DNA from 2 places in the Streptomyces sp. NBC_00483 genome. Region 2 is predicted to be linked to the other one. Evidence: riboswitches for the same ligand, from Rfam matches in the RefSeq annotation. Region 2 holds a riboswitch; the other holds the start of a gene.

Region 1 (15,508 bases), 2.1 Mb from region 2:
CATGTACGCAGCAAGGGGGACGGGCATCCGTCCTCCGGGTCGCTGTCCTTCGCCCTCCCCGCGCACACCGGTTCCACCGCTCCGGACCACACATCCACGGACGACGCCGCCGCCCCCGCGGTCGCGCCGTCCGGCACGGTCCGCACCGCCTGGGCCGTCGCCCGCTGGGTCGGATATCTCGCGCTGGCGCTGTACGTCGGCGGGCTCGCGTTCGTAGCGATGCTGTGGCCCGATGGCACACGGGAGCGCAGGACCCGGCGCATCCTCGCCTCGTCCTGGGCGGCCGGCCTCGTCGCCACCGTGGCGGCGGCCGGGCTACAGGGCGCGTACGGCGCGATGGGCTCGGTCGGCGACGCGTTCAAGGCCTCCACGTACGTCGACCTGTTGGGCAGTGAGGTCGGTGTCGCCCTGGCCTGCCGGGCCCTGATGTGGGTGCTCGCGGCGGTGGTGCTCGCCGCGCTGTTGCAGAACGGCGAGCGCGCCGCACGGTCGCCGGGCTGGCGGGTCGGTGCGGCCGTCGTCTGCCTGGGGCTGCTGCGCACCACGGGCATGGCGGGCCACAACTCCGAGGGCAGTCACCCGGGTTGGGGCGCGGTCGCAGACCTCGTCCATCTGCTCGGCATCTCGCTGTGGCTCGGCGGACTCACCCTGCTGCTGGCCGGCGTGCTGCCGCGCCGCCGCCCGGAGGAGATGTCGACCGCCGTCTCCGGCTACTCGGTGCTCGCCGGGGTGTCCGTCGCCGCGATCGCGGCAGCCGGGGCCGTACTCACCTGGCAGGTCGTCGGCTCGTTCGACGCCCTCTTCGCCACCGGATACGGGCAGCTGCTGCTCGTCAAACTCGCGCTGCTGGCCGGGGTGTTGCTCATCGCGCAGCGCAGTCGCGGCTGGGTGCGCACCCGGCTCGACATCGCCGTTCTACTGCGCGGGGACCGCGCGACCGTACGGCCCTTCGTCTACTCGGTCGCGGCCGAGACGGGGCTCGTCCTCGTCGTGCTCGCCGCGACGAGTTTGCTGGTCACCGCCGCTCCCGGCCGTTGACCCGCGTACCACCATCACCCAGTCCACAAGCCGATCCGCAAGGAACCGTGAGGAGAAGTTCGTTCATGACTACTGACGTTTCCGATCGCGACACACAGGCGCGGCAGCGCCCGCCGTCCCGGCGCGGCAATCGTGCCCTGCTCGCGGCCGGGCTCGGCGCCGCCCTGGCGTCCGTGGGCTGCCTCGGCCTCCTCCAGGCGGCCGACGGAGCCGCGGCTCCCGCCACCGCCGCGCCCCAACCGGCCGCCGAGGCCCACTCGATGGCCCAGATGCAGGAGCAGCGGCCCGCCGCCGCGGCAGCTGCGGCCGACCACACGATGAAGATCGCGGACATGAAGTTCGCGCAGACCAAGATGACCGTCAAGGTCGGCGAGACCGTGAAGTGGGTCAACGAGGACTCCGCTCCACACACGGTCACCGCGACGAGCGGCCCCGCGAAGTTCGACTCCGGCACGATGGAGAAGGGCGACAGCTGGTCGTACACCTTCACCAAGCCCGGAAAGTACGAGTACTACTGTGCCGTGCACCCCGACATGGTCGCGTCGATCACGGTGGTGGCGGACGACTCCGGCGGCGGGGCGGGCGGTTCGGACACGGGTGGTTCGGGCAGCACGGGCGGCTCCGGAAGCACGGGCGGTTCCGGCTCCGGTGGCTCGACCGGCGGCAGCGGATCCGGCGGCTCGACGGGCGGTTCCACCGGCGGCTCGTCCGGCGGTTCGTCCGGGGGTCACGAGTCAGGCGGCTCCATGGGCGGCGCCACCGGAGGGTCGAGCGGCGGTTCCGGCGGTGGCGACGACGGTGACGACGCCGGGCAGTGCCAGAGCGTCCAGCAGGTCCTCCTGCCCATCCTCCAGCACCTCAACAAGGCCCACCTGGAGGAGTCCCCGGGCCAGCAGGTCCAGGACGCGCTGAAGCTCGACAGCTACATCAAGATGCACACCGTCTGGGTCGAGTCGATCCTCACGCCCACCGTGGAAGGCGGCGGCTCCGTCCTCGACGGCACGCTCGGCGTCCTGCTCCAGCACGTCAACTCCGCCCATCTCGAGGAGTCCCCGGGCCAGCAGGTGGCGGACATCCTGAACCCGGACGCGTACGTCAAGATGCACACGGTCTGGGCGGAGCGCCTCCTCGCACCGTCGATCAACTACGTGTCGACCTCCTGCTGAACCGAGGTCGCCGACGAGGCGCGTGATGGCGGGCCGGCCGAGTCGCAGTCGGCCGGCCCGCCACCGCCGCCATTGTCCCCGCACGACCCGCCCAATGCCATGCCCCTCCCTCGTGAACCGAGGTGCCCGCCATGAGCGCACACATGACCACGCAGACCCTGCCCGTCCCGTCCGCCGCCCCGCCCGAACCCGGCCCTTCCTGGCTGCCACGCCCCGGCGCGTACGCCGCCGCCGGAGACCGCTGCATCGTCGAAATCAGCACCCGGCTCGGCCCGTTGACCACCCTGCGCCGCCGCGTCACCGCCGACGAGGCGACACTCACCGTCGCACCGACACCCGACGACTGTGTGCTGGCTCTCCGGCTCACCGGTGACGCGCTCGGCGGCGACGAGCTCTCCTTCGTCAGCACCGCCCTCGAACCGCGGGCGGACGGCGCCCAGTTGCTCGTCCACGGTGAGCTGGCCACGGCCGACACGACCGTTCCCGGCGTCCCCGCGACGCTGCCCCTGCGCGTCGTTTCCCGCACGGACGACACACTCCTCGTCCTCGGCACCGCCCGCGTCCCCTACGGTCACCTGCGCCGCACCACGGGCTTCGCCCTGTCCCGCATCCGCCCCGCAGACCAGCTGCGTCTGCTCGTCGCCGCGGAGTTCACATGCCCCGCCTGACCCACCGCGCCGCACACCTCGCGCTCGCCACCGTGATCGGCTCCGGCGCCGTCGTGTCCCTCCCCGTGCCCGCCGCACACGCGGCGGGTCACCAAGTCCTCATGTCGGACTACAAGTTCGGGCCCCGTACGCTCACGATCCCGGTCGGCGACAGCGTCACCTGGGTCAATCAGGACACCGCGCCGCACGACGTCAAGACCACGTCGGGCCCGGCCTCGATCCACTCACCGATGCTCGACAAGGGCGGCACCTGGAGCCACACGTTCACCAAGGCGGGCTCGTACGGCTACGTCTGCACCGTGCACCCCGGGATGACCGGCGGAATCGTCGTCAAGGCCGCCGCGACGACCCGCGCCCCGGCTCCCAGCACCCCACCCCCGGCGGCCGCACACACCCACGAACACCCCAGCCCGACACTCACCAAGACATCGAGCGCGAGCCCCACCCCCAGCTCGACACCCACGCCGTCCGAACACCACAGCAGCGCTGCCGCCGCGCCACCGGCCCCCGCATCCCCCACATCGCAAGCGGAGCAGACCCCGGCGACCCAGGCCGTCGGCGCCGCCCGCCCGCTCGACCCGCTGCTCGTCCTGGCCGGGATCGTCGCCGGGTGCGCCGTGCTCTGCCTGCTCCTGGTCGGCTCCCGTGCGGCGGCGGCCTCCGCCGCGCACCCCCGGGGAGGGGAGTGATCACACCGCGCGGAACCGCCACCCATGGTCGACCGGCCCGATCCCGGCCCCCAGCGCGAACCCCGCCGCGATGGCCCCGGTGACGTACTCCTTGGCCCGGCGCACCGCCTCCGGCACCTCATGCCCCTGGGCAAGACCGACCGCGACGGCCGAGGCGAGGGTGCAACCCGTGCCGTGGGTATGGGCGTTGTTGTGGCGCGGCGAGCGCAGCCAGTGCTCGTCCGTGCCGTCGGTGAGCAGGTCGACGGCCTCGCCGGGCAGGTGACCGCCCTTGATGAGCACCCAGCGGGGACCGTAGGCGAGCAGCCGCTCGGCGGCCCGCCGCATGTCACGTTCCGCGGTGTCGGCCTCGACCGCGACGCCGGTGAGTTCGGCGACCTCGTCGAGGTTCGGCGTGACCACCGTCGCCACCGGCAGCAGGCGGTCCCGTACGGCGTCGATCGCATCGTCGGCGAGCAGCCGGTCGCCGTGCTTGGAGACGCTGACGGGGTCGACGACGACGGGGGCCGGCACCTCGGACAGCAGCTCGGCGACCGTGACGACCATGTCGGGGGCGGCGAGCATGCCGGTCTTGAGCGCCTGCACGCCGATGTCGTCGACGACGCTGCGGTACTGGGTGCGCACGGCGTCGAGCGGGATGCTCCAAGCGCCTTGTACGCCAAGGGAGTTCTGGGCCGTCACGGCGGTGAGCACGCTCATGCCGTGCGCGCCGAGGGCCAGCATGGTCTTGAGGTCGGCCTGGATCCCGGCGCCTCCGCCGGAGTCGGACCCGGCGATGGTGAGCACGCGGGGCGGCGCGACCGCGGGCGGTGTCTCGGTCATGCGGAGGCATCCTTTCGGATACGGGGACGGGTGTGGGTATCTCGGCTGCCGGCCCAGTGGTCGGCGTAGGTCCGGGCGGCGACCAGTGGGTCGTCGGCGGCGCAGATGCCCGAGACGATCGCGGCCCCCGCCGCGCCCCCGGCCCGCAGGTGCGGCAGGTCGGCCGGGATGACGCCGCCGATGGCCACGGCGGGCAGCGCGCTCGCCCCGGCCAGTGCGGCGAAGCCGTCGAGGCCGAGCGGCTCGGGGGCGTCGTCCTTGGTGCGGGTGGTGTGCAGGGCGCCGATGCCGACGTGGTCGACGCGGGCGTCGGAGACCGCGGCGGCGTTCAGCTCCTCAGCGGTGGCCGCGCTCAGCCCCAACACCGCGTCGTCGCCGATGAGTTGACGTACGGCGGTGGCAGGCAGGTCGGACTGGCCCACGTGGACGCCCGTGACGCGTGCGCCGTTCGCCCGTGCGGCCAGGAACACGTCGACCCGGTCGTTGACGATCAGCGCGACGTGCTCGGGCAGGACCTCGGCGACGTCCAGGACGGTGCGCAGGAACTCCCGTCCGCTCGCGTGCTTCTCCCGGATCTGTACGGCGGTGACGCCCCCGGCCACGGCCTGCGCGACGGTCTCGGTCACGGTGCGGCCGCGGGCCGCGCACTGCGCGGTGTCGGTGACCAGATACACCGACAGGTCGACACCGGCATCCGTCGGCCGAGGGCGGGCCGTCATGTGTGCCGTCATGACACCTCCGCATGCTTCGCGAGGTCCTCCGGGGTGAGCGCGGCGAGCGCGTCCAGGAAGCCGACGGCGAAGCTGCCGGGTCCTGCCGCGGTCCGGGCCGCGGACTCGGCGGCGACCGTGTACGCGGTGGCCGCGGCGACGGTCGTCGCGAACCGGTCCTCGTCCACCGCGGCGAACGCGGCCATCACCGCGCCCAGCGCGCAGCCGCCGCCGGTCACGCGGGTCAGCAGGGCGTCCCCGTTGGCGATCCGGGCGGTGCGCGTGCCGTCGGTGACGTAGTCCACGGGCCCCGACACGGCGACCACGCTGCCCGCCGTCCGCGCGAGCTCCGCGGCCGCGTCCTCGGCGTCGTCGACACCGTGGGAGGCGTCCACGCCCCGGCCGCCGCCGCCCGCGCCCGCGAGCGCGATGATCTCGGAGGCGTTGCCCCTGATCACGGTCGGCCGCAGCGCGAGCAGGTCGGCGGCCAGGGCCGTGCGTACGGGCAGCGCGCCGATGGCCACCGGGTCGAGCACCCACGGTGTGCCCGCCTCGGTCGCGGCGCGCGCCGCCTCGGGCATGGCGGCGCGCTGCTCGGCGCGCGGGGTTCCGAGGTTGACCAGCACGCCCGAGGCCACGCGGGCGAAGGGCCCCGCCTCGTCGGGGATGTCGACCATGGCGGGCGCGGCGCCCACCGCGAGCAGCACGTTGGCGGTGAACCCGGTGACCACCGCGTTGGTCAGGCACTGCACCAGCGGTGCGTCGTGCTGTACGCGCCCGAGCGCCTGCGCCGCGAAGGCGACGAGGTCATCGGGGCGGCCGGGGGGCGTCTGGTGCATGGGGTGACTCCAGGTACAGGAGGTGCGACAAGTACAGGTGGTGCGAGGTACAGGGCTCGTACGGCAGGTCAGCCGCGTCGCCGCAGCCGCAGCGGCGCGTACACAACGGCGGCCACGAGGAACGCTACGTAGTACGACACGTCCGCGCCGTGCAGCGCTTCGGCCACCGGGCCCACGTACAGGCTGGTGTCCATGAACGGGACCGCCGCGGCGAAGGCCGCCGCGAAGGCCAGCAGGGCCGGCCAGGCGGGCTGCCGCCGCTCGCGCTCGGCGGCGAGGTCGAGCGGCGCTCCGGCCCGCGCCCTGGCCCGCGCACGCCAGTCGACGAGGACGATCGCCACGAAGCCGGGGATCCAGTACCCGACGAACAGCAGCACATTCTGGAACCGTGCGGTGGTGTCGGCGGCGTGCATCCACAGCACCAGCGGGAAGCCGAGCGCGGCGGCGAGGGCGGCGGCCGCCGGGCGCGGGATGCGCACGCCGATGGTCTGCAGGGCGAGCGAGCCGCTGTAGTCGTTCATGGCGTTGCTGCACAGCGCGGCCAGCGCCACCGCGAGCAGCCCGAACGCGCCGACCGCTCCCCCGCCGAGGATCTTGTCGACCCCGGCCGCCGTCTGGTCGGTCAGCACGGAGGCGCCCCACAGCCCGAGCGCCTGGACGGCCACGAACGACACCAGCAGGCCGAGCAGCGTGTACCAGAACATGCGGGTACGGGAGGTGGTGGCGGGCAGGTAGCGGCTGAAGTCGCTGGCGTACGGCGCCCAGGACAGACTGAGGCTCAGCGCGATGGTGCTGGTCAGGACGAACGCGCCGGCGCGGTCGGCCCCGTGCACGGAGCCGTGGGCGGCCGGGTGCACGCCGTCGAGCAGCCGCCAGGCGATCAGCGCGAACGCGGCGCCGAGCACAAAGGTCATGACGATCTGCAGCCGGTGGATGGCCTCGTAGCCGAAGACACCGAGCAGGCCCTGAGCGAGCAGCATGACGAGGACGCCGGCCCAGAACGGCCAGCCGAACAGCCGGGCCAGCGCGTCGCCGCCGAACAGGCCGATCAGCGCGTCCCACGCGATGGACGACAGCCACTGCAGCACGCCCGGCAGCACGACGCCCCGCCCGAACGCGAGCCCGGCCAGCGGCAGTTGCCCCGCCCCGGTCCGGCTCCCCCACGTCCCCAGGTAGGCGGTCGGCACCGCCCCGACCAGGGTGCCGAGCACGACGGCGGCGAGCGCGGTCGCGAAGTCGAGGCCGAGCGCGATGCCGACGGTGCCGGTGAAGACGCCGGTCATGGTCAGGTTCGGGGCGAACCACACGGTGAACAGGCGCCCGGCCCCGCCGTAGCGGTTGCCCTCGGGCACCGGTTCGATGCCGTGCCCCTCGATGCCGAGGTCGCCGGGTGCCGCGGGCATCCGCCCGTCGAAGGCGCCGCTCTCGCGGTCGGCAGGCAGGCCATTGGAAACATGCGCGACAGGCATGAGACATCCCTCCGCCAGTACGAACTGGTTCAGGTTCGACGGGTGTGTTCTCAGCCCTCGGGTGGGGCACCCCGTGTCCGGTTACGGCGGCCAGGGTAACGCGATGGCCGGGGTCGGTGCGCGCGTGGGTTCCCGTTCCGCCATGCCGCCTCTACCTTGCCCCGTGCAAAGTCCGCAATGAGGACCTGTGCGGCAGCTGGCCGACTTCCATCGGGTTTGCGATGCCGCGGCGCCCTCCCGCCGCGTGGACACAGGGCCGGCGTCCGCAGGGGCACACCACGAAAACGGGCCGAGATCCATCGGTCACCGGGCAAACACCGCGCGGCCTTGATCATCGCATCGAGCTAATGTCACCGGCTTTCCTTGGTTGGGCGGTCGAGGCGGCCCTTACGGTGATCCAGGTTCTGGACGCATTACCCCTGACATATCCATCTTTCCTTCTTCTGTCCCGTTGTTACGGGCAAGCGCGCTTTCGCCCGACCAAGGAGAGCTCACTCGATGACCGTTGACTCGACCACGCCGGACACCGCGTCGGTGCCGCGGCAGCAGACCAGCCTCGGCACGGCGGCCGCCCGCAACCTCGCCACCACGACCAAGTCCGCACCGCAGATGCAGGAGATCACCTCGCGGTGGCTGCTGCGGATGCTGCCCTGGGTCGAGACCAAGGGCGGCGTCTACCGGGTGAACCGCCGCCTGACCTACACCGTCGGCGACGGGACCATCGAGTTCATCCAGGACGGCGGCGACGTCCGGGTGATCCCCCGCGAACTCGGTGAACTGGCGCTGCTGCGCGGCTTCGACGACGTCGAGGTGCTCACCACCCTCGCCGACCGGTGCGTGCAGCGCGACTTCCGGGCCGGCGACACACTGGTCGAGCGCGGGGCACCGGCGGACAAGCTCCACCTGATCGCCCACGGCCGCGTCAGCCAGCTCTCCGAGGGAGAGTACGGCGACGAGGTCGCGCTCGACGTCCTCGCCGACGGCGACCGCTTCGGCGACAGCGCACTGCTGGACGAGGACGCCCGCTGGGAGCAGACCGCGGTCGCCGAGACCTCGGGCACCCTGCTCACCCTGTCGCGCTCCGACTTCGCGGCCGTGCTGTCCGCGGCGCCGCACCTGCGGGAGCACGTCGACGAGTTCAAGTCGCTCGCGAGCCGGGGCCAGAACCATCGAGGCGAGGCCGAGATCCCCATGTCGGCGGGGCACGTGGGCGAGCACGAACTGCCCGGCGCCTTCGTCGACTACGAGGCGAAGCCGCGCGAGTACGAGCTCTCGGCCGCCCAGACGATCCTGCGGGTGCACACCAGGGTCGCCGATCTCTACAACGAGCCGATGAATCAGACGAAGGAGCAACTCCGGCTCACCATCGAGGCGTTGCGCGAGCGCCAGGAGCACGAGCTCGTCAACAACCGGGAGTTCGGCCTGCTCCACAACGCCGACTTCAAGCAGCGCCTCCAGCCGCACTCGGGTCCGCCCACGCCGGACGACCTGGACGAGCTGCTCTGCCGCCGCCGCGGCTCGAAGTTCTTCCTGGCGCACCCCCGCACGATCGCGGCGATGGGGCGCGAGTTCAACGCGCGCGGGCTCTATCCCGACCACGTCGACCTCGGCGGCCAGCAGGTGCCGGCCTGGCGCGGGGTGCCGATCCTGCCCTGCAACAAGATCCCGGTCACCAAGGAGCGCACCAGCTCGATCCTCTGCATGCGTACCGGCGAGGACAACCAGGGTGTCGTCGGCCTGCACCAGACCGGGCTGCCGGACGAGTACGAACCGGGGTTGTCGGTCCGGTTCATGGGCGTCGACGAGCAGGCCATCACCAAGTACCTCGTCAGCACCTACTACTCCGCCGCGATCCTCGTGCCGGACGCGGTCGGTGTGCTGGAGAACGTGCAGATCGGCCGCTGGCCCAGCAGGTAGCGGAGCAGGACCTTCGGCCGACCGCCCCACCAAGGAGCCCTCAAGGAGACATGGATGCCCCCGCCTGAGCCGACACCTCCTCAGTCGAGCCTGCCGGAAGCGGTCTCCCGCTTCGGGGCGCAGGTCCTGGCCGACGCCGCGGCCCGCGCCCGTGACATCGCCGCCGTCACGGGCGGCGCGCCCCGAGTGGCCCCGCCGGCCGCCGAGGCGCCCACGGTCGAGGTGCCGACGGCCCCGGTGCCCGCGGCCGAGGTGCCTGCGGCCGAAGTCCCGGCCGCGACCGCCGACTTGGAGCGGCTGCTGCGCGGGCCCAGCGGCCTCGGCACGGCGGGCCTGCGGCTGACTCCGCGAGCGGAGCCGAGTCCGTCGGACCCGGCTCCGACGCCAAGTACCGCGAAGGGCCGGCCCGTTCCCGGCCTGTACCACCACCCGGCGCCCGACCCCGATCCCGTACGGGTCGCGGAGGTCGGCCGCCGGATCAAGGCCTGGGCGCTGGACGAGGTCGACCTGTACCCCGACGACTGGGAGGAGGAGTTCGACGGATTCTCCGTGGGCAGCTACATGGTCGGCTGCCACCCCGACGCACCCACCGTCGACCACATCATGATCGCCACCCGGCTGATGATGGCCGAGAACGCGCTGGACGACTGCTACTGCGAGGACCACGGTGGCTCGCCCGTCGGCCTCGGCTCCCGGCTCCTGCTCGCGCACACCACGCTCGACCCGCTGTACACGACGCGGGAGTACCAGCCGCAGTGGGTGGAATCGCTCTACGCGGACGCGCCCCGGCGCGCGTACCGCTCCGCCATGGAGTACTTCGTCCAGGCCAGCAGTGATTCGCAGGCCGACCGCTATCGGCACGACATGGCCCGGCTGCACATGGGCTACCTCGCCGAAGCGGCCTGGTCCGAGCACGACCACGTACCGGAGGTGTGGGAGTACCTGGCGATGCGCCAGTTCAACAACTTCCGCCCCTGTCCGACCATCACCGACACCGTCGGCGGCTACGAACTGCCGGCGGATCTGCACGCCCTGCCGGACATGCAGAAGGTCATCGCGCTCGCGGGGAACGCGACGACCATCGTCAACGACCTGTACTCGTACACGAAGGAACTCGACGCTCCCGGACGGCACTTGAACCTGCCGGTCGTGATCGCGGAACGCGAGGACCTGTCCGACAAGGAGGCCTACCTCAAGTCGGTCGAGGTCCACAACGAACTCATGCACGCCTTCGAGACAGAGGCCGCGGCCCTGGCCGCCGCCTGCCCGCTCCCGAACGTCCAGCGCTTCCTGCGGGGCGTCGCGGCGTGGGTCGACGGCAACCACCAATGGCACCAGAACAACACCTACCGCTACAGCCTGCCCGACTTCTGGTAAGAGATAGGACACATCAGTGACCAGCACCGAACTCACCGCCACGGCCCCCACGACCACCCCGTACATCCCCGAGCCGGCCACCCCCTACCAGGGGGACATCGCCCGCTACTGGGACGGCGAGGCCCGGCCGGTCAACCTGCGGCTCGGCGATGTCGACGGTCTGTACCACCACCACTACGGCATCGGCGCCGTCGACCACTCCGCGCTCGGCGACGGGACGGGTGACGCGAACGAGCAGAAGCTGATCGCCGAGCTGCACCGTCTCGAGTCCGCACAGGCCGAGTACCTGCTCGGGCACCTCGGTGACATCGGGCGCGACGACACCCTGGTGGACGCCGGCTGCGGCCGCGGCGGTTCGATGGTGATGGCGCACCAGCGCTTCGGGAGCAAGGTCGAGGGAGTCACGCTCTCCGCCAAGCAGGCCGACTTCGCCAACGGCCGGGCCGAGGAACTCGGCATCCAGGACCACGTCAGGGCGCGCGTCTGCAACATGCTGTCCACCCCGTTCGAGACCGGGCAGATCTCGGCGTCGTGGAACAACGAGTCGACCATGTACGTCGATCTGCACGACCTGTTCGCCGAGCACTCCCGCATCCTGGAGGTCGGCGGCCGCTACGTGACCATCACCGGCTGCTGGAACCCGCGGTACGGCCAGCCCTCGAAGTGGGTGTCCCAGATCAACGCGCACTTCGAGTGCAACATCCACTCGCGCCGGGAGTACCTGCGCGCGATGGCCGACAACCGCCTGGTGCCGCAGACCGTCATCGACCTGACGCCCGACACTCTTCCGTACTGGGAGCTGCGGGCCACGTCCTCGCTGGTGACGGGGATCGAGGACGCGTTCATCAACTCGTACAGGGACGGCTCGTTCCAGTACCTGCTGATCGCGGCGGACCGCGTCTGACCGTCCGCTGACCACCAGGGAGGGGCCGTTCGCGAGCGGCCCCTCCCCCCTTCGACACACCCGGCGTTCGCGCCTGTGCCATGATCCGTCGACGGCGGCCGGCCCTGGGGAGGGACCGGCCGCCACTTACACGGCACGACACAAGGGGAGTTCACAAGTGAATCCGGGTGGGGATCAGAGCGGTTCGTCGCTGTCGGACGAGGATTGGGAGCGCTTCCTCCAGGAGTCCGAGGACGGTGTGCGGGACGCTCCGAAGGAGCCGTCGGCGCGCGCCCGCATGGTGACGCGCCGTTTGCAGGAGGAGGACGCCCGGCCCGATCCGTGGCGTTCGCACCAGCCGGCCCGGCGGCGCCACCGTACGGGTTGGTACGTGCTCGGCCTGGTGGCGGCGCTGGCCGTGGTGGTCGTGGCACTCGCTCCGGGACGGGTGACGGACTGGTTCGGGTCCGGGTTCGGATTCGGGTCCAGCTCCGCCTCCGACGAGACGACACCGCTCGCCGCGTCGCCGCCACCCGCGGGGTCGGCGGAACTCCCCACACTGGCCGATCCGTTCAAGGGCTCCCCCGCCGCACGCTGGGCCTCCGGAACGGCCGGGATCTCTCTGCCCGCGGCCCGGGCCACCGGCTGGATGAGCAAGGCCCAGGTCGCCCGGACCCTCGAACGCTCCCGGGACTTCCTCGCCGCGTCCAGCCTGGACCCCGGGGTGCTGCGCGGCGAACACCCCGCCGAGGCCATCGCCCTCATCAACCCCCACCAGCCGAAGGAACGCTCCTTCCTGGACAGGTCACTGACCTCACCGAGCGAGAAGTACAACCCGCTCGTCCTGTTCAGCCGCTTCGACGCAACGAAGGTCGAGCCGGCCGGCGACGTGGTCAAGACCCGTGGCCGCATCACGTACCGCGCGGGCGAGAAGGGTGCGCTGGAGGTCACCACCGACGTCACGTACGTGTACCCGGTGATGAGCGCGGAGACCGGCGACGACCGTGTCACACGCGTCATCGTCCGCCGCGAGGTCGTCATGAACTGGCCCGACCCGGCGAAGGTGATCACGGAGCCGGGCACCTTCTCGGTCGTCTCGAACCGCGTGGACACCACCAACGCCGGCTGCGAGACCTACACCGGCTACCTCACCCCGACCTTCACCGCCGAGCACGCCGCCGGCGACGGCCCCGTGGTGGACCCGTACGACCGGAGCGTCGCGATGGACGAGCGGATGGGCGGGGCCGGGGACGAGAAGTGCGGGGTCGCTACGCGGTCGTGAACCGGAGGGGGCGGCGCGTCCGCCGAGCGCCCCGCCCCGCCCCGTCCTGCCCCTCGCCGACCCGATCCATCATGGGCGCAGTGACTCGGCCAGCCGCTCCAGGTGCCGCCTGATGTCGGCGAGCAGGTCGGTGCGCCCGCCGGACAGGACCCACTGCAACTGAAGGCCGTCGGACACGGCGATGCACTCTCGTGCGATGGCCTCGTAGTCGACGTCCTCACGGAAGAAGCCCTTCCGGGCACACGCCTCGAAGCGTGCCGCGAGTTCACTGATCGTGCGTTGGTACCTGGCCGCGAAGAGCTCGTGTGCGGCGCTGGACGGGTCCGCCGCCTCGGCGCTCAGCGTGACGAACAGTTCGATGAGTCCCGGCTCGGAGACGAATCGTCGGGTGACCGCGAGCAGGGCGTCGATCAGCGCGTCCCCGTCGGCGTCGGCCGAGGAGTCCACGAGGGCGGCCGCGACATCGAAGCGATGCTCGGCGACCGCGAGCAGCAGGTGCTGCTTCGACGGGAAGTGGTGCAGCAGGCCGGTCGCCGTGATGCCCACTTCCTTGGCGATGCCCGTCATCGAGGTGTTCGCATACCCCGTTGTCGCGAACCGCTCGGCGGCCGTCGCGACGATGCGGTCCCTTCTCTCCCGTCCCACGGCGTAGCTGCCTCGACGTCTCGACTCGCTCATGCACCGCAGCCTATCCCCGAAAACCGAACCCATTGGCTTTTCATTGAAACCCGAGTACTTTCGGTTTTCGTTCTCGCCGCCCGACGAGGCATGTCACGAAGGAGCCGCCGGTGGTCGCAGCACCCGTCACCCACCTGACCGTCGAGTACCAGCCCGCCGCCCTCGCGATCGCCGTGCCGTGCCCACGCCTGTCCTGGGTGCCCGGACGGGAGCAGTCCGCTTACGAGATCGAGGTACGTGCGGCCGGTGAACTCGTCGCCCACACAGGGCGCGTGCCCAGCCGGGAGTGCCACCTGGTGGAGGTGCCGGATCTTCGCCTGCGTTCCGACACCGACTACGAGTGGCGCGTGCGCGTCTGGGACACGGACGGGGCGGTGAGCGGCTGGGCCTCCGCCCGGTTCGGAAGCGCGCTGCTGTCCGCGGACGACTGGACGGCCAGCTGGGTGCTGCCGAAGGCGCGCCCCACCGACATCGAGCGGTGGACCCTGCTCGACTGGGTCACCGGCCGCCGCCCCCAACAGGAGGCGAGCGAACGCCTCGTACCGGTGCAACTGCTGCGCCAGCGCTTCGATCTCGACGCCCCCGTGGTGCGAGCCCGCCTCTACCTGACGGCCCGAGGCATCTACACCGCGGAGCTGAACGGCCGACGCGTCGGCGACGAGGTCCTGGCGCCCGGCTTCGACAGCTACACCTCCCGCCTCTCCGTGCAGTGCTACGACGTGACCGATCTGCTCGGCCGCGGCGACAACATCCTGGGCGTGGCGCTCGCGGACGGCTGGTGGGCCGGGCGGATCGGGCTGACGGGGTCGAGCGCCCAGTTCGGCGCCACCACCGGCGCGCTCTGGCAACTGCACGTCGAGACGCACGACGGACAGCGCCACCGTGTCACCTCCGACGGTGACGTGGTGTCCGCCGAAGGACCGTGGCCATACGCGGACCTCTTCATCGGCGAGCGCTTCGACGCCCGCCTGTACGACCCGGCTTGGAGCACACCGGGCTTCGACGACACCACCTGGAACCCGGTCGAGACCGAGCCGACCGACCCGGGCGTGCTCGTTCCCTTCGCCGGGGAACCGGTCCGCCGCGTCAACGAACTGCCGGCGCTGTCCGTTGCCCCGGACCCCGACGGCGGCTGGATCGCCGACTTCGGGCAGGTGGTCGCGGGCCGCGTCAGGATCACGCTGCGGGCGCCGGGCGAGGGTGACACCGTCACGCTCGAACACACCGAGACACTGGACGCGGACGGCCGCTGGTTCGAGAACATCGATGGCATCAACAAGGAGCAGCGCGACACCTACGTCGCCGCCGGCCGCCCGGCCGAGACATACGAGCCCTCCTTCACCTTCCACGGCTTCCGCTACCTACGGGTGCGCGGGATCCAGGCCCCGCCCCACCTCGACGACCTGCGGGCGGTGGTGCTCTCCAGCGACCTGCCCCAGACCGGGTCCCTGCACCTGTCCGACGAGCGCCTGGACCGGCTGCACCGCAACGTGGTGTGGAGTCAGCGCGCCAACTTCCTGTCCGTACCCACGGATTGCCCGCAGCGCGAGCGGGCCGGATGGGCCGGAGACATCCAGGTCTTCGCCCCCGCGGCGGCCAACAACGCGCTCGTCGCACCGTTTCTGACCCGATGGCTGGACAACCTGCGCGCGGACCAGGACAGCGAAGGGCGTATCCCGATCCTCTCCCCTCGCTCGACCTACGACGACCAACTGGCGGACACCGCCGAGGGGTTCGGCTCCATCAAGGCCTGCGCCGGGTGGAGCGACGCCATCGCCCTGGTGCCCTGGGTGCTCTACGAACGCTACGGCGACCGGCGGGTGCTGGCCGACACACTCGATGCCGCGCTGCACTGGATCGACCACCAGCGCGGCAGCGCCGCCGAGTTGCCCGAGCGGCTGCGTGACACCGCCCTCACACCCGAACAACACACCCGCCAGGCACTCCTCTACAACGCGGGTGAACACTTT
Region 2 (15,508 bases):
GCCCTTGGAGACGACCAGGGCGACGGCGGAACCGGCCTTGCGCGTCTTGCCCGCGCCGGGATCCGTGCTGATCACCGAGCCCTTGGCGATCTGGTCGCTGAACTTCCTGGTGGTCATGCCCGGTTCGAGATCGCGCTTCTTGAGATCGCTCTTCGCCTTGTCCAGCGGGGTGCCGCTGAGGTTGGGGACCTTCACGGTCTTCGCGCCCCTGGACACGGTCAGGTCCACCGTCCCGCCGTTGCGGATGCGGTCGCCGGAACCCGGGTCGCTGTCCATGACGGTGCCGCGCTTGTACGTGTCGCTGTACGCGCGCGTGACCGTGCCTCGCTCCAGGTCCGCGTCGGCCAGGCGCTTCTCGGCCTGCGTCTGCGTCTGGTTGAGGACGGACGGGACCTTCGTGAACTGGCCGGAGTTGATGTACCAGACGCCGGTGCCGAGGCCGAGGACCAGCAGGACCGCCGCGAGAATCGCGAGGGTGCGGCGCTGCGGGCCGCGACCGCTGCCGTGCGCCGGCCCGGGGGCCGTGGGAGGCAGGGGCGGCGGCATCTCCAGGCGGCTCGTCCGGTTGAGCTGCGCCTGGTCCGCGGAGTCCGTGGGCAGCGGCAGCTGTACGGGCGTGCCCAGCGCGCGCGGGATCACACTCGTACGGTCGTCGGCCCCCACGTACTCCGTGTCGAGCGCCTGCGGCGGCACCGCGTCCAGCTGGACGTCGGTGAGCGTCGACCGGGCGCCCCTGGCCTGCCCGAGGAGCGCCACGGCGTCGTACGGGCGCACCTCGGGGGTGCGCGCCGTCGCCGACGCGACCAGTTCGTCGAGCTCGAAGGGGAGGCCGGGGACCGCCGCCGAGGGCGGGGGAACGTCCTCGTGGAGGTGCTTGTAGAGGATCTGGGCGGGGGACTCGCCCGCGTGCGGCTTACTGCCCGTGAGCATTTCGTAGAGCACGACACCGCACGCGTAGACGTCGACGCTCGGTGTCGCCGTGCCGTTCTCGATCTGCTCGGGCGCCAGGTACGAGACCGTGCCGAGGACCGCGCCCGTGGTGTTCGTGACCGTGTCCACCGCGCGGACCAGGCCGAAGTCCGCCACCTTGACCCGGCCGTCGTCCCCTATCAGGACGTTCTCCGGCTTCATGTCGCGGTGCACGAAGCCGGCGCGGTGGGCCGCTCCCAGCGCGGCGAGGACCGGCTCCAGGATGTCGAGGGCGGCGCGGGGCCGCAGCGCGCCCCGGTCGCGCAGCACGTCGCGCAGGGTGCAGCCGGCGACGTACTCCATCGCCAGATACACGTACGCGCCGTCGGTGCCCTGGTCGTACACCCCCACGACGTTGGGGTGCGAGAGGCGGGCCACCGACTTGGCCTCGCGGATGAAACGGTCGACGAACGAGGCGTCGGCGGCCAGCGAGGGGTGCATCACCTTGAGCGCGAGCACGCGGTCGAGGCGGGTGTCCACGGCCCGGTAGACCGTGGCCATCCCGCCGACCGCGATGCGTGCGTCGACGCGGTACCGGCCGTCGAGCACGTGCCCGAGCAACGGGTCCTGAAGGGTCGTGTCCACGCAGGCGAGTGTACGAGGAGTGACCGACAGGCAGACCGCGTGCTGCCGGACTGGGCCCGTCCTGCAGCACAGCTGTGACCGGCGTCGCCGTGCGCCCGTGTCAGAAGGCGGGGCGCTCCGGGTCGAGCCGCGCCCGCCCCTCCATGGGCGAGGACGCCTCCGCGAAATGGCGCTTGGGGATGCGCCCCGCGCGGTACGCGAGCCGACCCGCCTCCACCGCGTGCCGCATGCCCTCGGCCATCAGGACCGGCTCCTGCGCGCGGGTCACCGCCGAGGCGAGCATCACACCGGCGCAGCCGAGTTCCATGGCGAGTGTCACATCGGAGGCCGTGCCCGCGCCCGCGTCCAGGATCACCGGCACGCGCGCGTGCTCGGTGATCAGCTGGAAGTTGTGCGGGTTGCGGATGCCGAGCCCGGAGCCGATGGGGGAGCCGAGCGGCATGATCGCCGCGCAGCCCACGTCCTCCAGCTTGCGGGCCAGGACCGGGTCGTCGTTCGTGTAGGGCAGGACCGTGAAGCCGTCGTCCACCAGCGTCTCCGCGGCGTCGAGCAGCTCGATCGGATCGGGCAGCAGGGTGCGCTCGTCGGCGATGACCTCGAGCTTCACCAGGTCGGTGCCGAGCGCCTCGCGCGCGAGGCGGGCCGTCAGGACGGCCTCTCCCGCGGTGAAGCAGCCGGCCGTGTTCGGCAGCACCCGGATGTTCAGCTTCTCCAGGACGGAGAGCACCGAGCCGTGCACGCCCGCGTCCACGCGGCGCATCGCCACGGTGGTGAGTTCGGTTCCGGAGGCCATCAGGGCGCGCTCCAGGACGTCGAGGCTGGGCGCCCCGCCCGTGCCCATGATCAGACGCGAGGAGTACGCGTCGCCCCCGAGGACGAAAGTGTCGTCGGCCATGGACGGTTCAGCCTCCTTGTACGGCCGTGAGGACCTCGACGCGGTCTCCGTCGGAGAGCGCCGTGGCGGGCCATTGCGTGCGGGGGACGACGATTTCGTTGAGGGCGGCGGCGACGCCCTTGGGGGCGGTGGTGAGCGTGGTGACCAGGAGGTCGAGCGTGGTGCCCGCGACCACCGTGCGTGGCTCGCCGTTGATGTGGACCTTCATGCGGGCTGCTCCAAGAGGGCGGTGCCGAAGCGTTGCGGTGTGAACGGGCGGGCCTCTTCCGGGAGTTCACCCGTGGTCAGGGCGTGCGCCATGGTGTCGCCGGTGATCGGCGTCAGGAGCACGCCGTTGCGGTAGTGGCCGGTGGCGAGGAGGAGGCCGGGCAGGACGGTCGGCCCCAGCAGCGGGGCGTTGTCGGGGGAGCCGGGGCGCAGACCCGCGCGGGTCTCGGTGAGCGGGAGTTCGGTGATGCCGGGGACGAGTTCGTGGGCGTCCCGCAGGAGTTCGTAGACGCCTCCCGCGGTGACCGTGGTGTCCCAGCCGAGCTCGTTGCTGGTGGCGCCCACGACGAGTTCGCCGTTGACGCGCGGCACCAGGTAGATGTGGCTGCCGCGCACGACCGCGCGGACCGTGCGGCTGAGGAAGGGCGCGTACCGCTTCGGCACCGTCAGGCGCAGCACCTCGCCCTTCACGGGGCGGACCGGCGGCAGCACCGCGTCGGGCACCCCCGCGAGCTGCCCGCTGCGGCTGCCCGCCGCCAGCACGACCTGGTCCGCGGCGAGTTCGGTGCCGTCGGCGAGGACCGCGCCGCGCGCCCGGTCGCGGACGACACAGAGCCTTTCGGCCCACGACCGGTGGAAGGTCACGCCGGAGCGCTCACAGGCCGTCACGAGGGCGCTCGCGAGCCTTCTCGGGTCGATCTGGTGGTCCCCGTCGACGCGTAGTCCGCCGCGCACTCCCGGGGCGAGCATCGGTTCGAGGCGGCGGCAGTCGCGGCCCGAGAGCCACTCGGACCCGAGCCCCGACTTCGTTTGCAGCGCGTGCAGTTCGCGCAGGTGGGCGCGGTCGTCGGCGTCGAGCGCCACCGCGAGCGTGCCGCACGCGCGGTAGCCGAGGTCCTGCCCGGCGGCCTCGGACAGCTCGGCCGCGAAGTCCGGGTAGCGGCGCGCGGAGGCGAGGTTCAGGCCGAGCAACGTCTGCTCGCCGTGGTGGAGTTCGGTGACGGCGGCCAGCATTCCGGCCGCCACCTGGGCGGCCCCGCCGCCTGGTTCGGGGTCCGCGACCGCGACGGAGAGACCGCGCTGCGCGGCCCGCCAAGCGGTGACGAGACCGATGATGCCGCCACCGACGACGAGGACGTCGCAGGTGTGCGAATGAACGGATGGCGTCGACGACATGGGCGTCAAGCCCCTCCCTTCGCCGGTATGACCCGGATCAGGTTCGTACGGTCGAAGGCCGCTCCAGCCTCCCTCTCAGCCCGCTGCGTACGGGCTCCCGCGAGTGCTCTACGTTGGCCACCCTAGCCGTTCACCATGGCCTCCAGTAAGGGAGTCTCAGCCCGTGGCCCGTTCTCTCGACGGTCTTGTTCTGTCCCCTGTTGTCGACCAGGCACCGGGGCAGGTGGGTACGCGGACCCGCTTCACGTACCGGGAGAGGGACGGCCGGATTTCGGCCGCCTACGTAGGCGGCGATGTCGTGGAGGGGCACCTTGTGGGCACGCGCTCCGGGGACGGGATCGACTTCCGCTACGTACAGCTGAAGACCGACGGAACGACCTCCTCCGGGCACTGCGTCTCGACCGTGTCCGAGCTCCCGGACGGCCGGGTGCGCCTCGACGAGACCTGGGAGTGGGAGTCGCAGGCGGGCAGCGGCACCAGCGTGGTCGAGGAGCTCCCCGGCCGGGTGTGAGCGCCGCGGCGCCGCCCTTGTCTTGATCGCTAAACCGCCGGCACATGTGCAGGACGTCACGGCGCGGGAGTGGCCCGCACCGCTGACTGACGAAAGATCAGGTGCCTAAGGTTGATCCCGTGAGTGAGCAGCGGAGCGGGAGCGGAGCGCCTTCGGGGCAGCGGAACGTCGTCATCGTGGGCGCGGGCATGGCCGGTGTGCAGACGGCGGTGGCGCTGCGCGAACAAGGCTTCGCCGGCGCGGTCACGCTGCTGGGCGCCGAACCCCATCAGCCGTACGACCGGCCTCCGCTGTCCAAGGCGGTGCTGCTCGGCAAGGCCGAGGGCTCGGCCTTCGACGTGGACTTCGAGGCGCTCGGCGTCTCCCTGGAGCTGGGCCGCGAGGTGACCGGGCTGCGGCCCGGCGACCACGAGCTCGACACGGCCGAGGGCCCGGTCCCGTACGACGTGCTGGTCGTGGCGACCGGCGCCGAGCCCGTCCAGCTGCCGGGCACGCGATCCGCCCCCGGAGTGCACCTGCTGCGCACGCTCGACGACGCCGAGCGGCTGCGGCCCGTCCTCGCCGAGCAGCACGACGTGGTGGTCGTGGGCGCCGGCTGGATCGGCGCCGAGTTCGCCACCGCGGCCCGTGAGGCCGGCTGCCGCGTCACGGTGGTGGAGGCCGCGGAACGGCCGCTGACCGGGGCGCTGCCCGCCGAGATCGCCGCCCCCATGGCGGCCTGGTACGCCGACGCCGGAGCCCAGCTGCGCACCAACGCGCGCGTGGAGAGCGTCGAGCCGGGCATCGTGGTCCTCGACGACGGCACGCGGCTGCCCGCGGGAGCCGTCGTCGTCGGCATCGGCGCCCGCCCCGCCACCCGCTGGCTGGCCGGCTCCGGCATCGAGCTCGGCGCCCACCGCGAGGTCATCGCGGACGACGGGCTGCGCACGTCCGTGCCCGACGTGTACGCGGTGGGGGACTGCTCCTCGTTCCCCTCGGGGCGCTACGGGGAGCGCCTCATGGTCCACCACTGGGACAACGCGCTGCAGGGGCCGCGCACGGTGGCGGCGAACATCGTCGGCGAGACCCCGGCGGTGTACGACCCGGTGCCCTATTTCTGGTCCGAGCAGTTCGGCCGGTTCGTGCAGTACGCCGGGCACCACGCGGGCGCCGACACGACGGTGTGGCGCGGCAACCCCGCCGGCGCCGCCTGGTCGGTGTGCTGGCTGCGTGGCGGCGCCCTGGTGGCGGTCCTCGCCGTCGGCAAGCCGCGTGACCTGGCCCAAGGGCGCAAGCTCATCCAGGCGGAGACCGCGCTCGACCCGGAGCTCCTCGCGGATCCGGCCCGCCCGCTGAAGTCCGCGGTGACATCCAAGGCGTGACAGAACGTGCCGGAAGGGGCGAAACGGGAGTAGCCGTGGCCCATCCGCACCGGCCCGGCTTCCGAGTGTCAGTCCGGGATGGCAGGCTTGTCCTGTGACCGAGATTGACGCAAAGATCGATGCTCTTGTCCCTGCCTGGCTCACCCTCCCCGACATCGCGGAACAGCTCGATGTCGAGGTGACGCGTGTGCGACAGCTGGTCAAGGAAGGCCAGCTGATCGCCGTGCGCCGCGGTGAGAACAGGGCGCTGCACGTGCCCGACGCCTTCATCGACGGCGACAAGATCGTCAAGGGGCTCGTCGGCCTCCTGACGGTTCTGAGGGACGACGGCTTCAGCGACGAAGAGATGCTGGAGTGGCTCTTCACCCCCGACCCGAGCCTGCCGGGCACGCCCGCGCAGGCCTTGAGCGAGAATCGCGGCACGGAGGTGAAGCGCCGCGCCCAGGCGCTCGCCGTCTGACCTGACAACTGTCCGGCGTGCGCACCGCGAGCCTCGTGGTGCGCACGCCACCGACATCGCACGACCCACGGGGGGACTTCATGGCGGAATCGTCCAAGCGCGCGCTGCTCGCCGATGCGCGGCTCTACCTGTGCACCGACGCGCGCAGGCGCCAGGGTGATCTGCCGGAGTTCCTCGACGCCGTGCTGGCCGGCGGCGTCGACATCGTGCAGCTGCGCGACAAGGGCATGGAGGCCGGCGAGGAGCTGGAGCACCTCCAGGTGTTCGCCGATGCGGCCCGTCGCCACGGCAAGCTGCTCGCGGTCAACGACCGCGCGGACATCGCCCACGCGATCCGCTCGGACGTGCTGCACCTGGGCCAGGGCGACCTGCCGGTCCCCGCGGCCCGCGCCGTCCTCGGCGAGGACGTGCTCATCGGCCGCTCCACGCACGCCGAGGACGAGGCCGCCGCGGCCGCCGTCCAGGAGGGCGTGGACTACTTCTGCACGGGCCCCTGCTGGCCGACCCCGACCAAGCCCGGGCGGTACGCCCCCGGCCTGGACCTGGTGCGTTACACGGCGGGTCTGGGCACGGACCGCCCCTGGTTCGCGATCGGCGGCATCGACCTCACGAACCTGGACGAGGTGCTGGAGGCGGGCGCCCGCAGAGCCGTCGTCGTCCGGGCCATCACGGAGGCCGACGATCCGGCCGCCGCGGCAGCCGAGTTCGCGAAGCGCCTGCGTGCCGTCTGACCCGCGCGGTCCCGAAGAAATCCGCCGGTAACGGCCGTCCTGGTGGCCTGTCCGCAAGGTGGACGGGGATTAGGGGCTTTGGATATCCGTCAGTAACCTGCCCGTATGGCCCTAGGTACCGCTTCCACCAGGACTGATCGTGCCCGCACCGTGCGCGACATGCTCGCGCCCGGCAAGACGGCTTTCTCGTTCGAGTTCTCCGCGCCGAAGACCGCGAAGGGCGAGCGCAACCTGTGGAACGCCCTGCGCAGGGTAGAGGCGGTCTCGCCCGACTTCGTCTCCGTGACGTACGGCGCGGGCGGCTCCACGCGCGCGGGCACCGTCAAGGAGACCCAGCAGATCGTCGCCGACACGACGCTGACGCCGGTGGCCCACATCACCGCCGTCGAGCATTCGGTCGCCGAACTGCGCAACATCATCGGCCAGTACGCCGACGCCGGTATCCGGAACATGCTCGCGGTCCGTGGCGACCCGCCCGGTGACCCCATGGGTGACTGGATCTCGCACCCCGAAGGCCTCACGTACGCGGCCGAACTCGTTGAATTGATCAAGGAGTCCGGGGACTTCTGCGTCGGTGTCGCCGCATTCCCCGCGATGCACCCGCGCTCGGCGGACTGGGACTCCGACGTGCGGCACTTCGTCGACAAGTGCCGCGCGGGCGCCGATTACGCGATCACGCAGATGTTCTTCTACCCGGAGGAGTACCTGCGGCTGCGCGACAAGGTCGCCGCGGCCGGCTGCGAGACGCCGATCATCCCGGAATGCATGCCGGTGACGAGCGTGCGCATGCTCGAACGCCTGCCCAAGTTGAGCAACGCGGACTTCCCTCCGGAGTTGAAAGAGCGAATCCTCACAGCAAAAGACGATCCAGCCGCTGTACGCTCCATTGGCATCGAGTTCGCTACGGAGTTTTGCGCCAAGCTGCTTGACGAGGGAGTGCCGGGTCTGCACTTCATTACGCTCAACAACTCCACGGCGACGTTGGAGATCTACGAGAACCTGGGCCTGCACCAAGAGCGGGGCTGACTTCGCCGTACCCACCAGGGCTACGGCCGTACGAGAGGGGCGTACATGGGCTGGGCGGTCCTCTATGTCGCGTTCGGACTGGTGGCACTGTGGCTCCTCGGTGAGGTCCTGCTGCAGTACAAGGCGCGGCTGCGCTGGCGGCTGCTGGCCTTCGGCGGCTTCCTCGGAGTCGTGATCGGTGTCCTTATTCCTTCGGTGTACGTCATCGGGGTCGGGGCCATCGCGTTCGCGATCGGGCAGACGTACGTCACGCTGTCGTTCCGCCGCGGGTTCGCCGCGGGCTGGTCCCTCAAGGGCGTGCCGGGTGTTCCCGGCATCGACCGGGGGCGGCGCTCCGAGAAGGAGCTGCACCAGGACCCGACGCTCCAGGTCTCGGACCTGGAGTACGAGCAGGCGCCGCAGGAGTACGCGCCGGTCCCCGAGTACGCGCCGGTCCCGGAGTCGGCGGCCGAGAGCACGGCCGTGTACGCCCCGGAGCCGATGCCCGACGACACCAGCCAGTACGGCGTCTATCAGGACTCGCCGTACGCCCAGACCGCCCAGGCGGCGCACGGGATGCAGGACTACGGCTACGACGCCGGGGCCTACGGCTACGACCAGCAGAGCTACGGCTACGACCCGGCTCAGCAGCCGTATGCCGCCCCGTACTCGGACCCGTACATCGGGACGCAGACCTACCCGGCGCAGCCCCAGTACGGCGACCCGTACGCCGCCGGGCAGGGCTACGCCGACCCGTACGCGCCGGCCGCGGGCTACGGCGGGGAGACACCTCCCGGCGGCGTCTGGGTACCGCAGCAGCGCAACAACGACGGGCAGCAGACCTACGGCGGTGAACTGCCGCCCGAGCAGCAGTACCCGGCGTACCCGCAGCACGACCCGAACGCCGGTTACGACAACAACGGGTACAACGAGCAGCAGTACAGGTACTGAGCCAAGTACCGGACCTGGTACCGAACCAGGTACTGAACGCGGAGCCCCGAGCAGCCTGAGGCGCTCGGGGCTCTTTGCGGGCTACCGCAGTTCACGCAGGCGCCCATGGCTCACTGCGAGCCCTGGAAGTCCGGTCCTTCCACGATCAGGCCCGCCACCAGCGCGCCGGACATGCCCGCGTGCGGCAGGCCGCCGCCCGGGTGGGACCAGCCGCCCACGGTCGTCAGACCGGGCAGGGCCGTGGTGTTCGGCGCGTGCAGCAGCTCGCCGCCCGCCGCCGCGAGCGCGGGGGCCGGCACGGCGCCGCCCTCGGCCCCGGTGGCCTCTGCGATGTCCTGCGGGGTGCGCACCTCGTGCCACAGCAGCCGCTCGCGCAGGTCGGGCACCGCACGCTCGGCCGCCGCGAGGACCCGCTCCACGTCGGCCTCGCCCACGCGCGCGTGCGACGGAACCGTAACCGTGAGCGTCACCGCCTCGTGCTCGGCGTCCGGCACCGCCGTCGCCTCATCGGTGCGCAGCACCGCCACCGTCGGTCTCGAAGGTGCCGCGCCGCCTTCGAAGAGCCAGGCCAACTCGGCGTCCCGGTCCGCCCCGTGCACGACCGTCCGGTGCGGGGTGGCCGTCGGCCGGGCCCCGCGCAGCGCGAGGTGCACGGTCATCCGGCTCGGCCACGCCGACTCGCGCTGGGCCGGCCCCTCGGCGCGCACGGGCCGACCCGGAAGCAGCCCGCCGAGCACGCCCGGGGCGACGCCCGCCACCACGAACTCGGCTTCCTCCACCGTGCCGTCGGCCAGTTCCACACCGGCCGCGCGCCCGTCCTTCTCCACGATCCGGGTGACGGCCGAGCCGAATCTGAACTCGACCTTCCGCTTCAGGCAGCGCGCGTGCACGGCGTCCGCGAGGGCCCGCATTCCGCCGGTCACCGCCCATGTCCCGAACGTCTGCTCCATGTAGGGCAGCACGGCCGCGCTCGCAGGGGCCGTACGGGGATCGAGACCGCTCGCCAGCGCGTACTGCTCAAGGAGCGCCACGAGGCGCGGCTCCCCGCCCAGCTCGAGCGCACCGATCTCGGCGAGCGTCGCCGCCGCGCGGTCCTTGCGCAGGACCCGCTTGTGCACGACCGCGGGGTACGGCTCGCGGTCGGCCAGCACCTGCCAGTTCGGCCACAGCGGCTCTTCGAGCAGCGGGCGCCGCGAGCGGTCCCAGGCCTCCCGCGCGCGGTTCATGAACGCCGACCAGCGCCCGCCCGCGCCCTGACCGATCGCCGCGTCCAGCGCCTCGGCGACGCCAGCCCGCCGCGCGTTCGGCAGGTCCGTCGTCGTGTCGTCCGCGAAGACGTGCCGCACGGCGGGCTCGATCTGGGTGAGGCCGACGAGGTCCTCCAGCGGCTCCTTGCCGGTCTTGATGAACAAGTCCCGGTGGACCGCGGGCAGATGGAGCAGCCCCGGGCCCGTGTCGAACGCGAAGCCGTCGCGCTCGATGCGGCCCAGTGACCCGCCGTACGTCGACGCGCGCTCGAAGACCACCGGTCGGTGGCCCGCGACGGCCAGCCGAGCGGCGGCCGCCATGGCGCCCATCCCTGCGCCGATCACCGCAATTCGTGCCATGCCAGGGACCTTATCCGCCACCACTGACAACACCGCCGCCAGGTCGCGGCGGCCGGTGGACCGCTGAGTGCGGGCACGCAGTGCGCCTGGGCCTGAGCGCGGACGTCTGAGTATCCGTACCTAGTCGGGGAGATGAGTAGATACGCGGATGGGTCCGGACCTGCGCAGACGGAAGAGTGGAGACCACGGAGAGGGGCACGGATGCGGCACCGCCGACACGGGGCGGCGGAACGGATCGAGTGCCTCTTGCCGCTCCTCTCGCCCGCAAGGGCGGGAGTGAGCACGGGGGACCCTGGAGGGAGACCTAACGGGGGTCCAACGGGGGAAACGGGGGATCCACGGGGGAACAACGGGGATCCACGGGGGATGCGCCGGTCCGGTGAGGCCTGAGAACGACCACAGGCCCTGCCGGACCGGCGCTTCATTTGTGCCGGGCTAGGGTCCTTCTGACGCACCAGACCCCGCGACTCCAGCAAGATCCGTCAGAAGGGCCCTAGGGCCCGGCAGCTGTGCCTCAGGCCTTGCCCGTCAGCGGCTGCCCGCCGCCCACGCGCCCCTGGAGCAGCAGCGAGAGCGCGCCGTGCACATCGTCCAGCGAGCGCTCGGGCTGGAACGCCTGCCAGTCCAGGGCGGCCACGAGGACCATGCCCACGAGGGCCGCCGCCGTGAGCGGCACATCGATCTCCTCGCTCAGCTCACCGCTCTCCACCGCGGCCCGCAGAACGTCCTCGACCACGGCCACCGTCTCGTTGCGGACCACGGCGAGCGTGGACTGCCAGGCACGGTTGGTGCGCCACAGCTCGGCGACGTAGAGCTGGGTGAAGGCCGGGTACTGGTCGATGAACTCGAGACCCGCACGGATCATCGCGTCCAGGGCGTCGACCTTGCTGCCGCCGTTCTCGTCCGACTTCTGCGCCGCCTCCCGGAGGGAGGCGGAGAGGAGCCCGACGCCGTGCCGCAGCAGCTCCTCGAAGAGGACCGACTTGCTGGCGAAGTTGTAGTAGACCGTGCCCTTCGCGACCCCGGCCCGCTCGGCGATCTCGTCGACCGTGGTGGCGGAGAAGCCCTGTTCCGCGATGAGCGTGACCGCGGCCTCGTAGAGCTTCTGCCGGGTGGCCTGGCGCCGTGTGCTGCTTTCCATGCCCCTGATTCTCACAGGAGCCGATGTGGGCGCGCTCACAGGCTCAGCTCCGGGTGCAGCCGGTCCAGCGTCCACACCTGCTTGCGCCGGGCCGTCCACGCCGTGAGAGCGAGCGCGCCCACCGTGAACGCCGTGAGCACCACGCAGGCCTGCCACACGGGCCCGAGCCCGCCGCCGGAGATCAGTCGCCGCAGGGCCTCGACGACGTAACTCATCGGCAGGAACGGGTGCAGCGCGTTGAAGAAGCCGGGGCTCGTCTGCACCGGATAGGTGCCGCCCGCCGACGTCAGCTGCAGCATCAGGAAGGCGAGCACAAGGATGCGGCCCGCCGCCCCGAAGCGCGCGTTCAGCCACTGCACGATCGCCGCGAAGCACGCCGTGACCAGGAACAGGAAGCCGACGGTTCCCGCCGCGTGCAGCATCTGCAGCCCAAGTGCCCAGTGCAGTACGGACATCAGGGCCGCCACCTGTAGGAACCCGAGCGCGGCCACGGGCAGCCAGCCCGCGAACGCCACCCTCCAGGACGAGGAGCCGGCAGCGAGGGCGCGCCGGTTCATCGGCTGGATCAACATGTAGGCGACCATCGCGCCCACCCACAGGGAGAGCGGGATGAAGTAGGGCGCGAAGCCCGTCCCGTAGTTGGGCGCCTTGTGCAGCGACTGGGAGGCCAGCTGGACGGGGTCGGCCATCACCCCGGTGCGCTGATCGCGGTCCTTCTTGTCGTAGTCGGGGATCTTCTGCACGCCGTCGTGCAGTCCGCCGGCGAGCTTGCCCGAGCCGTCGGCCAGCTGGAACATGCCGCCGTTCAGGTCGTTCGCACCGGTCTTCAACTCGCCGACCCCGGAGTTGAGTTCGGCCGATCCGGACTGCGCCGTGCCGAGCCCCGTGTGCAGCTTCTGGGCGCCCGCGGCGACCTGGCCCGCCCCGTCGTTGAGCTTGTTGATCTGGGCGACCGCGTTGTCGAGGTCCTTGTCGAGCGTCGGGGCGTTCTTGGCCAGGGCCTCGGACTGCTCCTGGAGCGTCGCCAGGTGGCTGTCCATCTGGCCGAGGTTCCCGTGCTCGTCCTGGATGAGCGTGTTCAGGTCGTCGGAGATCGTGGCGACGTCGTTCGCGGCCGTCTTGGCCTTCTTCAGGTCCGGGCAGGCGGGATCGTTGATCACCGCCTTCTCGCAGCGCCTTTCGTAGACGGCGTCCAGGGCGTCGGACCCCGCGTGCGCGCCCGTGCGCGCGGTGGGGGCGATCCTCACCAGGTCGTCCAGGTTGTGCCGGACGCCCGCCGCGGAGTCGGCGACGAGCCGCGCCGTGTCGGCGATCGCCTTCTTGTTGCCCTTCAGGAAGGGGCGTACCTGATCGGCGGCGCCGTTCACCTTGTCGGCGAGCTGTTGCGTGCCGTCGGAGACCTGTCGGGAGCCCGATTCCAGGTCACCGGCTCCGGTGGTGAGCTTGGTCAGGCCGCTCTCCAGGTCGCCGCTGCCCTTCTTGGCGTCCTTCAGGCCGTCGGCCAGGTCCTTCGAGCCCTTCTTGGCCTTGCCGATGCCACCCTCGAGCTGGTCCGCGCCCTTGGCCGCCTTCTGCGTCGCGTCATGGATGTCCGAGAAGGACACGAAGATCTTGTCGAGGAACGAGCGCGACGCGTTGCTCGACGCCGCGGAGCGCACCTCGGAGAAGACCGTCCGGGAGATCTGCCCGACGATGTAGTTGTTCGCGTCGTTCGTGCGCACCTGGAGGGCGCCGGTCTCGGGCGACTCACCCGAACTCGACGCGATGCGCTTGCTGAAGTCCTTCGGCATGGTCAGCGACAGGTAGTACGTGCCGTCCTCCAGGCCCTTCTTGGCCTGCGCGGAGTCGACCTCGTGCCACTGGAAGGTGTCGCTGTCGTACAGCCCCTTGGTGATGTCGTCGCCCGCGGTGACCTTCTTGCCGGCGGCCGTCGCTCCCTGGTCGTCGTTGACGAGCGCCACGGGGATCTTGTCGAGCTTGCCGTACGGGTCCCAGAAGGACCACAGGTACAGCGCCCCGTAGAGCAGCGGCAGCAGCAGAAGCGCGACGAGTGCGGCACGCGGCAGCTTTCCCCTGCCGAAGCGCCTGAGTTCAAGCGCGGCGAGCTTCGGCGAGCGCATCGGCCGTCTCCTTCGCGGTGTCGTTCGTGGTGTTCACCGGGGCGGTCGATACGACGACGGCCCCTTCGGGGGCCTCGCTGCACACGGCGACGACCGTCGTGCCCGCGTCGGCCACGGCCCGCAACTGGGCCCAGATCTCGGCCCGCTCGGCGTCCGCGAGCTTCAGGTCGGTGTCGTCGACGCCGATCAGGCGCGGCCGGGCGATGAGCGCGAGCGCCAGGGAGAGGCGCAGCGCTTCGAGGCGCTCCAGGTCGCGCACGGAGGTGCGGGAGCCCTTCGGCAGCGTCTCGGTGTCGAGCCCCGCGGCGGCGAGCGCGGCGTCGATGCGCAGGCTCGCCTCGGCCCGCCGCTCGGCGGGCGTACGCAGCAGCCCGCGGAGCGTTCCGTCGAACCTCCGCTGCAGCAGCGCCTGTTCGCGCAGGTGCTCGGCCACGGTCAGGGCGGGGTCGAGCTCCGTCACGCCGGGCACGTGCGCGAGCGCGCTCATCCTGCGTACGGCGGTCAGCTGCTTCGGCAGCCGCATCCCGCCGACCCGCGCCGTGCCCTCGCTCGGCTTCATCCGCCCGGTCAGCGCGAGCAGCAGGCAGGTGCGCCCGCTGCCGGAGGGGCCCTCGATCGCGACGAGCGAGCCCGCCGCCGCGTCGACGTCGATGCCCCGGAAGGCCCAGCCCCGCGGCCCCTTCAGGCCGAACTCCGTGGCGGCCACCGAGGCTCCGGCCGTCGCCCCGTGCTCGTCCGCGCTCGTCGCCCCGCTTGCCGGGCCGTCCATGGTTCCCCCTGGGCACCTCTTTGAACTGACTGGTCAGTGCAAAAGTTAGCCCGAACTTCCGATCGAAGCAAAATGCCTGGTCAGGGCCGATTGTCAGTGGCGTACCCCACGATGGACACATACGGCCACAGCGCCGTCACACAGACGACAGGAGGTTCGTCATGGCTGGACACAAGGCACCCACCGCAGCTGCCACCCGCCGCCGCGGCGCCACCGGCCCTGCCCCCTCACCCACCGGACCGGCGAGCGACATCCACCCGGTGCTCCGCCGGGCCGGTGCTCCGCCCGCCGCCCTCGATCTGCTCGCCCAGGCCCGCGCCGGACTCGACGAGGCGTCCGTGCTCGAGACTTCGAACGAGCGGTACGCCACGGCCCATCTCGCCGCGCTGCGCACCGCCGCCGCCGTGCTCGCGGCGCGCGGCAGGCCCGAGTCCACGCCAAGGCGCCGCGCCAAGATCCGCAGCGCGTGGGAAGTGCTCCCCGAGATAGCCCCCGAACTGGCGGAGTGGAGCATCCTGTTCGCCTCGGGCGCCACCAAGCGGGCCCGCGCGGAGGCGGGCATCCGCGACGCGGCCACCGCACGCGACGCCGACGACCTGCTGCGTGACGTGGCGATGTTCCTGCGCCTGGTCGAGCGCGCGCTCGTGCTGCAGCCGGTGCTGCCCCAGCCCCGGCGGGAGGGGGACGAGCGCGCGAGCCCGGGAAAGGTGCAGGACGCGGGGTAGCGGGCCGGCGGCGCACGGATGGCATGGGTGCAGGGCCGCGCCCATTAGGGTGGAGGCGCCCGAACCAGTACTTGCTCCGCCGCCGGTCGGAGCCGCCCCGAGGAGTCACCTGCCGTGTCGGATCACCACCCTCGAACCACGTCACCGCGCTCCGACTCCTCGCGGCCCCGCGCCTCCCTCCGTACCGCCGTGGTCTGGGACGTCCTCCAGGACGCCCTCGACCGGCGCGCCAAGTCGGCGGGGAGCGAGGCCCACGGGGTTCTCGATGTACTCGACACCGGGGGCGGCAGCGGCA

Evidence for each region. Region 2 has a riboswitch for thiamine pyrophosphate ahead of thiO (glycine oxidase ThiO). Riboswitches for the same ligand answer to the same signal wherever they lie in the genome.
Region 1: linked by a shared signal. The riboswitch ahead of OHA73_RS04525 (purine-cytosine permease family protein) and the one ahead of thiO (glycine oxidase ThiO) in region 2 are both predicted to bind thiamine pyrophosphate.

The regions. Positions count from the first base shown of each region.
Region 1 covers NZ_CP107880.1:1,049,795-1,065,302, forward strand. The annotation lists gene OHA73_RS04490 (copper resistance CopC/CopD family protein) at 1-1,038, shown strand, start outside; gene OHA73_RS04495 (cupredoxin domain-containing protein) at 1,104-2,204, shown strand; gene OHA73_RS04500 (hypothetical protein) at 2,336-2,872, shown strand; gene OHA73_RS04505 (cupredoxin domain-containing protein) at 2,860-3,561, shown strand; gene thiD (bifunctional hydroxymethylpyrimidine kinase/phosphomethylpyrimidine kinase) at 3,562-4,383, opposite strand; gene thiE (thiamine phosphate synthase) at 4,380-5,114, opposite strand; gene thiM (hydroxyethylthiazole kinase) at 5,111-5,932, opposite strand; gene OHA73_RS04525 (purine-cytosine permease family protein) at 6,001-7,401, opposite strand; TPP riboswitch at 7,391-7,485, opposite strand; gene OHA73_RS04530 (family 2B encapsulin nanocompartment shell protein) at 7,900-9,318, shown strand; gene OHA73_RS04535 (family 2 encapsulin nanocompartment cargo protein terpene cyclase) at 9,373-10,695, shown strand; gene OHA73_RS04540 (geranyl diphosphate 2-C-methyltransferase) at 10,712-11,599, shown strand; gene OHA73_RS04545 (hypothetical protein) at 11,757-12,860, shown strand; gene OHA73_RS04550 (TetR/AcrR family transcriptional regulator) at 12,930-13,538, opposite strand; gene OHA73_RS04555 (family 78 glycoside hydrolase catalytic domain) at 13,649-15,508, shown strand, end outside.
Region 2 covers NZ_CP107880.1:3,149,656-3,165,163, reverse strand. The annotation lists gene pknB (Stk1 family PASTA domain-containing Ser/Thr kinase) at 1-1,554, opposite strand, end outside; gene OHA73_RS13960 (thiazole synthase) at 1,655-2,449, opposite strand; gene thiS (sulfur carrier protein ThiS) at 2,457-2,657, opposite strand; gene thiO (glycine oxidase ThiO) at 2,654-3,832, opposite strand; TPP riboswitch at 3,830-3,943, opposite strand; gene OHA73_RS13945 (hypothetical protein) at 3,996-4,343, shown strand; gene OHA73_RS13940 (NAD(P)/FAD-dependent oxidoreductase) at 4,463-5,704, shown strand; gene OHA73_RS13935 (Rv2175c family DNA-binding protein) at 5,799-6,164, shown strand; gene thiE (thiamine phosphate synthase) at 6,245-6,895, shown strand; gene metF (methylenetetrahydrofolate reductase [NAD(P)H]) at 7,001-7,921, shown strand; gene OHA73_RS13920 (hypothetical protein) at 7,967-8,851, shown strand; gene OHA73_RS13915 (phytoene desaturase family protein) at 8,962-10,458, opposite strand; gene OHA73_RS13910 (TetR/AcrR family transcriptional regulator) at 10,973-11,599, opposite strand; gene OHA73_RS13905 (YhgE/Pip domain-containing protein) at 11,635-13,719, opposite strand; gene OHA73_RS13900 (ATP-binding cassette domain-containing protein) at 13,691-14,488, opposite strand; gene OHA73_RS13895 (SAV_6107 family HEPN domain-containing protein) at 14,650-15,213, shown strand; gene OHA73_RS13890 (methyltransferase) at 15,328-15,508, shown strand, end outside.